One region of the Azospirillum thiophilum genome, then DNA from elsewhere that is predicted to be linked to it. Evidence: predicted binding sites of a transcription regulator. Region 1 holds the regulator's gene; the other holds the start of a gene.
What was found. The regulator PhoB, encoded in region 1, activates phosphate uptake and scavenging genes when phosphate is short. The targets are predictions, from matches to a motif close to TNTCATAAAACTGTCA.
Positions count from the first base shown of each region.

Region 2: AL072_RS24660 (DUF47 domain-containing protein) is a predicted target of PhoB. The motif match lies at 3,350-3,365, and genes of this name have one in related genera.

Region 1 is NZ_CP012401.1:973,911-978,699, forward strand. Features, by position in the region: gene AL072_RS04400 (ABC transporter permease) at 1-101, shown strand, start outside; gene AL072_RS04405 (Bax inhibitor-1/YccA family protein) at 247-972, shown strand; gene AL072_RS04410 (SAM hydrolase/SAM-dependent halogenase family protein) at 1,084-1,812, opposite strand; gene phoB (phosphate regulon transcriptional regulator PhoB) at 1,986-2,690, opposite strand; gene pstB (phosphate ABC transporter ATP-binding protein PstB) at 2,782-3,528, opposite strand; gene pstA (phosphate ABC transporter permease PstA) at 3,606-4,789, opposite strand, start outside.
Region 2 is NZ_CP012404.1:405,154-409,942, reverse strand. Features, by position in the region: gene AL072_RS24675 (response regulator) at 1-1,020, shown strand, start outside; gene AL072_RS24670 (hypothetical protein) at 1,090-1,404, opposite strand; gene AL072_RS24665 (inorganic phosphate transporter) at 1,594-2,607, opposite strand; gene AL072_RS24660 (DUF47 domain-containing protein) at 2,618-3,262, opposite strand; gene AL072_RS24655 (hypothetical protein) at 3,568-4,071, shown strand; gene AL072_RS24650 (hypothetical protein) at 4,421-4,669, shown strand; gene AL072_RS24645 (hypothetical protein) at 4,764-4,789, shown strand, end outside.

The DNA of each region.
Region 1 (4,789 bases):
CCACCGCGCTGCTCAGCACCGCGATCACGCTCGCTTTCGGGTTCTATGGTACTTGGCGGGCGTTGGGCCAGCCGTCGGCGCCGTTGCTTCGGAACGAGTGATCGCCGTGGCAGAAAGCCGCAGGAAAAAGGAATCGTGAAAGCTTTTTCATCTTGGAAAAGCGCGAACGATTCCTATTGAACCGCATTGCGGACTCGCCAATATGTCATGGCGACGGGATCACCCTATTCCACCGAGGAAACCAACATGGCAGACCCGACCTATAACCGCTTCGCGACCGCAGGCCGCGCGACAGATCGGGGATACTTCGACGAAGGCCTGCGCCAGCACATGCTGCGCGTGTACAACTACATGGGCGCCGGCCTGATCCTGACGGGCCTGGTCGCCGCGCTGGTGTCGTCCAGCCCGGCCATGATGGCGGCGATCTTCGGCACGCCGCTGAAGTGGGTGGTGATGCTGGCCCCGCTGGCGTTCGTCATGGTGCTGTCCTTCGGCATCCAGCGCCTGTCCTTCGCATCGGCACAGATGATCTTCTGGGCCTATTGCGGCGCGATGGGCCTGTCGATGTCGGCCATCTTCCTGGTCTTCACCGGGGCGTCGATCGCGCTGACCTTCTTCGTCACCGCCGCGACCTTCCTGGCGATGAGCCTCTACGGTTACACCACGAAGGCCGACCTGTCGAAGATGGGCTCGTTCCTGATGATGGGCATCATCGGCCTGGTCATCGCCGGCCTGGCGAACATCTTCTTCCAGTCGCCGGCCCTGCATTTCGCGATCTCGGCCATCGGCGTGCTGATCTTCACCGGCCTGACCGCCTACGACACCCAGTCGATCAAGGAAAGCTACGCCGAGGGCTACGATCACGAGAGCACCGGCAAGCTCGCCCTGATGGGCGCCCTGACGCTGTACCTGGACTTCATCAACCTGTTCCAGTTCCTGCTGCAGTTCCTGGGCCAGCGCAACAACGACTAACCCCGAGGACCGTCGCTCGGGGTCCGGCGTTGCCTTCGGACCAGGATTATCGGACAAGCCGCCGCCCGGAAGCCACCGCTTCCGGGCGGTTTCGTTTTCAGGACGCCGGTTTCACGAGTCGACCGTCACGTCATCGCCGACCTCGAGTCCGAGCACCCGGTCGGCACGCCCGCAATTGACCGCGATCTCGGCCAGCCCGTTCGAGTTTTCGTACCACAGCGCCTCTCCCGCCCCGACCGCCCCGAAAGTGCGGGCGCGGGCGATGCGGGTTCCGGGGACGGTCAGCACCGCATCGGCGGCCAGGGCGCCGGCCCGCATCCCGGTCATGGCATTGCCGTACACGTCGACATAGACGATGCGCGCGAGCTCGTCCGGCCAGCCGGGCCGGTCGATGGCGGCACCCGGCAGCGGGCTGCGTTCCACCGGACGGCCGGTCGCCAGCGCGGCAGCGACGGGGGCGAACAGGTCGCGGCCGTGGAAGCTGGCGGACAGCCGATCCGGGATCCAGTCGATGGTCCAGGTGTTCAGCGACGCTGCGCGGCGGGCGACCAAGGCGAACAGCCCGTTGTCCGGCCCGACGAACCAGCGCCCGTCGGCCTCCACCATCACCGGCCGCCGGTCGGTTCCGACACCGGGATCGACGACGCAGAGGAAGACGCTTCCGGCAGGGAAGGCCGGAGCGTAGGCGGCAAGCAGGTAGGCGGACAGCTGCGGGTCGAAGGCGGGGGCGTCGGCGAACAGGTCGATCACGGGGACGCCGGGCGCGTTCTGCGCCAGCACCGCTTTCATCTGGCCGGTGTAGGGGCCGGAGAGGCCGAAGTCGGTGAAGAGCAGGATCATCAGCGTTGCCCCCTCCCTAACCCTCCCCCGCTCTCGGCGGACCGAAGGTCCGTCCGATCGCGGGAGAGGGAACTCCGCCACTCCTTTGCATACCCTCATCCCGACAAGGATCCTGCCCCCTCTCCCGCGACAGCGGGGGAGGGATGGGAAGGGGGAAATCGATGCAGAACCCCTCACATCGACTTCGTATCCAGCGCATACCCCGCCGAACGTACGGTGCGGATCAGGTCCAGCTCGTCCTCTTCGTTCATCGCCTTGCGCAGGCGGCGGATGTGTACGTCGACCGTACGCGGCTCGACATACACGTCGTGGCCCCACACCAGATCGAGCAGCTGCTCGCGTGAGAACACCCGGCCGGGATGCTGCATGAAATGGCGCAGCAGGCGGAATTCGGTCGGGCCCAGGTGTACGTCGCGGCTGTTCCGGCGAACCCGGTGGGCAGCCAGATCCATGGTCACGTCGGCGAAGGTCAGCACCTCGTCGGTCATGCCGGGGGAGGCGCGGCGCAGCACCGCACGCATGCGGGCCACCAGCTCGGTCGGCGAGAAGGGCTTGGTGATGTAGTCGTCGGCGCCGGAATTCAGGCCGCGCACCCGGTCGCCCTCCTCGCCGCGGGCGGTCAGCATGATGATCGGGATGTCGCGGGTCTTGGCGTTGCGGCGCAGCTGGCGGCAGACCTCCAGCCCGCTCATCAGCGGCAGCATCCAGTCCAGCAGCACGATGTGCGGCGTCTGTTCGCCGGCGGCCAGCAGGGCCTCCTCGCCGTCGCTGGCGGTGGCGACGCGGAAGCCTTCCTTTTCCAGGTTGTACTTCAGCAGCGTCAGGATATCGGCCTCGTCCTCGACGATCAGGACGAGCGGCTTGAGGGCCGCGTTCATGGAGGCTCCGTTCACAGCGCGCGTCTCGACGTTAACCGGCATGGCACAGCCTTTTCAACAGGGAGGGAGGGGGCGGAGGCGTCGGCAAGGGTCAGCCATAGCGGCCGGTGATGTAGCCCTGGGTGCGCTCGTCGCGCGGGTTGGTGAAGATCTCCTCGGTGTCGTCGCACTCCACCATCTCGCCGAGATGGAAGAAGGCGGTGCGCTGCGACACGCGGGCGGCCTGCTGCATGTTGTGGGTGACGATGACGATGGTGTAGTTGGCCCGCAGCTCGTCGATCAGCTCCTCGATATGGGCGGTCGCGATGGGGTCGAGCGCCGAACAGGGCTCGTCCATCAGGATCACCTCGGGGCTGACGGCGACGGCGCGGGCGATGCACAGCCGCTGCTGCTGGCCGCCCGACAGGCTGGTGCCCGGTTCGCGCAGGCGGTCCTTCACCTCGCCCCACAGGCCGGCGCGCTTCAGCGAGGTCTGCACCACCTCGTCCAGCTCGTCGCGGCCGGACGCAAGGCCGTGGATGCGCGGACCATAGGCGATGTTGTCGTAGATCGATTTCGGGAAGGGGTTGGGCTTCTGGAACACCATGCCGACGCGGGCGCGCAGCTGCACCGCGTCGACGGCCTTGCCATAGACGTCCTCGCCGTCCAGCGCGATCCGCCCCTCGACCCGGCAGCCCTCGACGGTGTCGTTCATCCGGTTCAGGCAGCGCAGGAAGGTCGACTTGCCGCAGCCGGACGGGCCGATCAGCGACAGCACCCGGTTCTCCTGGATGTCGAGGTCGATGCCCTTCAACGCCTGCTTGGCGCCGTAGAACACCTTCACCCCGGTTGCCGTCATCTTGCTGGCGATGGCGCCGCCGCTGCGCCGGTCGGTGCGGGGCCGCAGCTTCAGTTGGGTCTGGATGCTCATGACGCTCACCACCGCCTTTCGAAAAGCTTGCGCAGGACGACGGCCGCCCCGTTCAGCAGGATCAGGACGCCGAGCAGGATCAGGATCGCCGCCGAGGTGCGCTCGGTAAAGGCACGTTCGGGGCTGTCGGCCCACATGTAGATCTGCACCGGCAGCACCGTGGCGCTGTCGGTCAGGCCATGCGGCACGTCGACGATGAAGGCGACCATGCCGATCATCAGCAGGGGCGCCGTTTCGCCCAGCGCGCGGGCCATGCCGATGATGGTGCCGGTCAGGATGCCGGGCATCGCCAGCGGCAGCACATGGTGCAGCACCGTCTGCAGCGGCGAGGCGCCGATGCCCAGCGCCGCCTCGCGGACCGAGGGCGGCACCGACTTCAGCGCGACGCGCGACGCGATGATGATCACCGGCAGCGTCATCAGCGCCATCACCAGGCCGCCGACCAGCGGGGCCGAGCGCGGCATGCCGAAGAAGCCGAGGAACACCGCCAGCCCGAGCAGGCCGAAGATGATCGACGGCACCGCGGCGAGGTTGTTGATGTTGACCTCGATCAGGTCGGTCCAGCGGTTCTTCGGCGCGAACTCCTCCAGATAGACCGCGGCGGAGACGCCGACCGGCACCGACAGCGCCATGGTCACCAGCAAGGTCAGCAGCGAGCCGACGATGGCGCCGCCGATGCCGGCCTGTTCGGGCTCGCGGCTGTCGCCGGCGGTGAACAGGGTGGTGTTGAAGCCCTGCGCCAGCGCGCCGCCGGCCATCAGGGTGTCGGCTGCCGCGATCTTGGCGTCGCTCAGACCACGTTCGCTCTCCGGAAGGTCGCGGCGATAGCGGCCCTTCACCAGCTGGTCGATCTCGTCGTCGGCACGCACCCAGACGGTCCGCGTCGTGCCGATGATCGACGCGTCCCCGGCGACCATCGCCTCCAGCTCGTAGGGCGCGCCGGACGACAGCAGCTCGTTCAGCACGCGGCGGCCGGCGCGGTCGGTCACCTGCGGGAACTGGGCATGGAGCGCCCGGCGCAGCAGGACGGTGTAGTTGCGGTCGGCGACCTCCGCCGGGTCCAGCGTCACCTCCAGCCGGATCCGCGTCTCCCAGAAGGCGCTGCCGCCGCGGGCGACGATCGATCCCAGCAGCAGCACCAGCACCAGCGCCGCCAGCGCCACCGCGGCGGCCCCGGCCAGCCGGAACC
Region 2 (4,789 bases), on a different replicon from region 1:
CTGGCCCTGCGCAGCACGCTGGGCGTCGGCACCACGGTGACGGTGCGCCTGCCCGCAAGCCGGCTGCTGCCGCCGGGAGCCGGCGCCGCACGGACGGAGGGCGGCACGGCAGCGGTCCAGTCCGGCGCCCTCTCCCAGTCCACCATCGCCGCCACCTCCGGCTTGGCCCCGGTGCCGCTCTCCATCCTGCTGGTCGACGATGACCCGACGGTGCGCGACATCGTTGCCGGGCTGCTGCGCGGCTGGGGGCATCGGGTAATCGTGGCCGCCAACGCCAACGAGGCGCTGGTGGTGCTGGACGGGCCCGAGGCGCTGGACCTGATGCTGAGCGACGTCGTCATGCCGCCGGGCATGGACGGCACCGAACTGGCGCGGCAGGCCGCGCGCATGCGCCCCGGCCTGCCGGTTCTGCTGGCGTCGGGCTTCGCCGCCCACGCCGTCGGCAACCCGGCCGCCCTCGGCCCCGACGTGGGGATGATCGCCAAGCCCTTCGCCATCGAGGAACTGCGCCTGCAGCTGTCCCGCATCGCCGGCCAGCGCCCCGCCCCCAAGACCGCCAATCCAGCGGCCAATCCAGTCGCCGGCCCTGCCTCCATTCCGGCCCCTTCCGCGCCGCGACCGGCCCGGGCGGCGCGCCTGCTGATCGCCGAGGATCTGGCGATCAATCGCGAGTTGCTCGCCGCCCTGTTCCGCGACAGCGGCTATGACGTCGACCTGGTTGCCGACGGTGCGGCGGCGGTGGAGGCGGTGCGGACCGGCGACTACGACATGGTGCTGATGGACGTGATGATGCCGGGCGTCGACGGGCTGGAGGCCAGCCGGACGATCCGCGCGCTGCCGCCGCCGCGCGGCGACCTGCCGATCCTGGCGCTGACCGCCGGCTCGTCCGACGAGGAGCAGCGCCAATGCCGCGAAGCCGGCATGGACGGGCACATCGGCAAGCCCTATGACCGGGAAATCCTGTTGAGCCAGATCGCCCGCCGGCTGGCCGCCAACCGGAACCGGACCGGCACGGCCTGAGAGAGACCGCCGCCTTGGAGTACTTCCCGCCCCCGCCTCGGGGAAGGCGGAAAGCCGGCGGGAAAGCCGTCAGGGCTGTTCGAACACCTGCGGGAAATGGGCGAGCCGCCGGCCGAACAGGCCGTGCAGGCCGTCGGTCATGGCCGGCGTCGACCCGACTGGAGCCGATGCCGGCGCGGTCGCCGGTTCCATCGCCGGGACGGCGGTCAGCCCGCGCGCCGCAGCCGCACGGGCGCGGCGTTCGGCCTTCTCGGGCGGCGCATAGAAATGCAGGGTCAGTTGGCCGTCGGCTTCCGCCGCATAGGGCAAGCCGGGAACCGTCCGGCGTTCGGTGCCGGGAAGCACATACTGCTCACCTTGGTCGGTGCGTTCTATATGCGGCATGACCGGTATCCTGTCTCCACAAGATCGATCCTGCCGTTCCCGCCCTTGCGGGTCAAGGCCGCGATGACATCCGGCGGGTCGGGGACGGCGGGTTTTCCGTTCGCCCCGTGTTCGCACCGTGTTCCCCCGGGCCCTTCCCTTGCCCGCCCCCGATTCGCTTCCCGATTCGCCGCCCCGGCAGGCGACCGCTTACGGACGCAGGATGCCAGACACCAGGAAATAGGAGAGCCAGGCGACGATGCCGGAGGCGGGAATCGTCAGCACCCAGGCCCAGACGATTCGGCCGGCCAGCCCCCAGCGCACCGCCGAGGTGCGGCGGGCGGAGCCGACGCCGACGATGGCGCCGGTGATGGTGTGGGTGGTCGACACCGGAATGCCGAGCCAGGTCGCCCCGAACAGGGTGATGGCGCCGGCGGTCTCGGCGCAGAAGCCCTGATAGGGCTTCAGGTCGGTGATGCGCGAGCCCATGGTGCGGACGATGCGCCAGCCGCCCATCATGGTGCCCAGCCCCATTGCCGCCTGGCAGGCGATGATGACCCAGAAGGGAACGTGGAAGCTGTCGCCCAGCATGCCCTGGCTGAACAGCAGAACGGCGATGATGCCCATCGTCTTCTGCGCGTCGTTGCCGCCGTGGCCCAGGCTGTAGAGCGCCGCCGAGACCAGCTGGAGATGGCGGAACTGCCGGTCGACCGCGAAGGGCGGGGCGCGGCGCAGCAGCCAGGACACCACCAGCATCAGCAGCAGGGCCAGCAGCAGGCCGATGCCGGGCGACAGCACGATGGCCACCGCGGTCTTGGTGAAGCCGCTGGCGATGATGGCGCCGACCCCCGCCTTGGCGATGCCGGCCCCGGCGATGCCGCCGACCAGCGCATGGGACGAGGAGGAGGGCAGCCCCAGCCACCAGGTGATCAGGTTCCAGCCGATGGCGCCGATCAGCGCCGCCAGGATCACCGCCGGGTCCATCACCAGCGGATCGACCAGCCCGGTGCCGACCGTGGTGGCGACATGCAGGCCGAAGAACAGGAAGGCGATGAAATTGAAGAAGGCCGCCCACAGGACGGCCAGCTTGGGGGACAGCACGCGGGTCGACACCACGGTGGCGATGGAGTTCGCCGCGTCGTGCAGTCCGTTGATGAAGTCGAAGGCGAGCGCCACGAAGACGATGACGATGATCGCCGGCAGACCGAGTTGCAGGGCCTCCATTACCGCCGCCTCACACCTGGTCGAGCGTGATGCCCGCGACCAGGTCGCCGACGTCGTCGCACCGGTCGGTCACCGCCTCCAGCATCTCGTACAGCTCGCGCCGGCCGAGGAAGGCGATCATGTCCGGCTTCTCCGCGATCAGCGCCTTCAGCGCGTCGCGCAGCACGTCGTCGGCCTCGTCCTCCAGGTCGGACAGCCGGCCGCAGAGATGGTCGATCCGCTCCGCATTGCGGGCGATGGCACCCAGGAGCGGCATCAACTCCACCAGAACGTCCGCCTGCTGGCGGATCAGCGCGACGAAACGCCGCATCGGCTCGTCGAAGGCTTCGACGCCATAGAGGCCGGCATGGCGCGGCACCTCGTCCATCAGGTCGATGGCATCGTCCAGCGCGTTGATCAGCGACAGGATGTCCGAGCGGTCGAATGGGGTGATGAAGGCGCGGTGCAGGTCGCGCCCGGCATCCTTGGCGATGCGGTCGGCATCCTTCTCCACCCGTTTCAGCGCCGCGACCTTCTGCGGACGCTCGTCCGGCGCGGACTCCATCACCGCTTCCAATGCGATGGCGGCTGCGGCGATGTGGCGGGCCTGCTCGACGAACTGGTCGACGAAGCGTTCCTCCTTCGGCATCAGCGAACGGAATGCGCGCAGCAGCATGGGACGGTGTCTCGCGTGGACTGTACGAAATTTCGGCTGCTCTTAGCACGCTTCGCCGGGCAGTGCAGCGGCGGCATGTCATGTAAATGCCATGAAACAGTCATCTGGTAACAAAATCGCCACAGGTCGTTGCCTGATGCCGCGTTTCCCGCCGCCGGCGGGGCGGGTCCGCCCCTGGGCGCTCCGCCATGGAAAGGAAGGCCGCGCCACCCCAGATCCCAGGCAGATATCCGCCTATCGGCCCCACCCGACCGCAGGTTCCCCCCGCAATGACGTGCCCGCCCCTTCCGCTACGCCGCCTTGTCTTGCCGGCTCTGCTGCCGGCCCTCTTGCTGGCCCCCCTGCTGGCAGCGGCGCCGCTGCACGCCCAGCCGGCCGGCGATGCCGCCGCCGGACGCTGCAGCCCCACCGTCTCGGCCGCGCTCGGCACCTGGGACGCCGGTCTGGCGACCGCGGAGCTGTTCGGCGACAGGGCGGTAGCGCTCGCCCGCGAGAAGGGCCGGGAGTATCTGCTGCCGCTGCTGGGCATCGACCCCAAGACGGCACAGCCCGATGCCAACGGCAGCGGCACCACCGACGACGTCGGCCGCGCGCTGGAGGAAAGCCGCGACGACCCCGAACGCCGCGCCGCACTCTGCGCCGCCATCACCCGCGCCGCCGACGAGGCGAAGACCACCGCCGGCGCCGGCCTCGACGCGCTGAGGCGCGCGCTGGACAACTGGCAGCTGACCCCGGCGCCGGCCACGCCCCCCGCCGCACCGGCTCCGGCTCCGGCTCCGTCGAAGCAGGACGGGCTGATCCGGATCTGAGCCGGCCCTGCCCAACCCCCTCGCGATGTGCAAAACCGCATCCGGCGCAAGAGGGGATTGCCGCGTGAGCCGGCAGGAATTTGCCGCGTCTGCCCCGCGAAACGGTCACAGGCGGAATAAACCGGTCCACCCTATGTTTACGCCCGCAGAGGCCACCCGCGTCACGCCCCTTCTCCAGGGGCGCCGCGGGTCGAAGGGCCACCATGCGGCGGAACTGCCGGAACGCCCGTCTTGACACGAATGCCCATTTGTCACAGACGAACGTCATAGGCACCGTTGTAGCGGCCGGTCCGAAGGTCTAATCTGTCAGTGTCCCCAACCAATTCCCGAACATGGGAAGGTGCCATCCATGAATCTGCACAGTCTGGCCAGCGACATGGTGAATACCGCTCTGGCCTGTGAAAAGGCGCTCCCCGGTCGGGCGAACGCCGACGAACACGATCTCGCCCGGCACATCCTGGTCGAACCCGACCATGCCTGGCACGTTTGCGAGACCTATGCCCGCGCCGTGCGCATCCCGGTCGAACAGCTCCCGGTCAGCCAGCTGCGTGGTCTCATCAGCGACATCGTCCTGTCGAAGCTTCCCCGTTACGACTGAGTTTCTCGATCCCAGGGCCGGCCCCGTATCCGGCCGATGGCCGGAACGATCCGGGTTCTTCAAATCCCGCCAATCCCTGTTCCGTGGTGCCACCATGGCGATCGAGCTTCATTCCTTTAC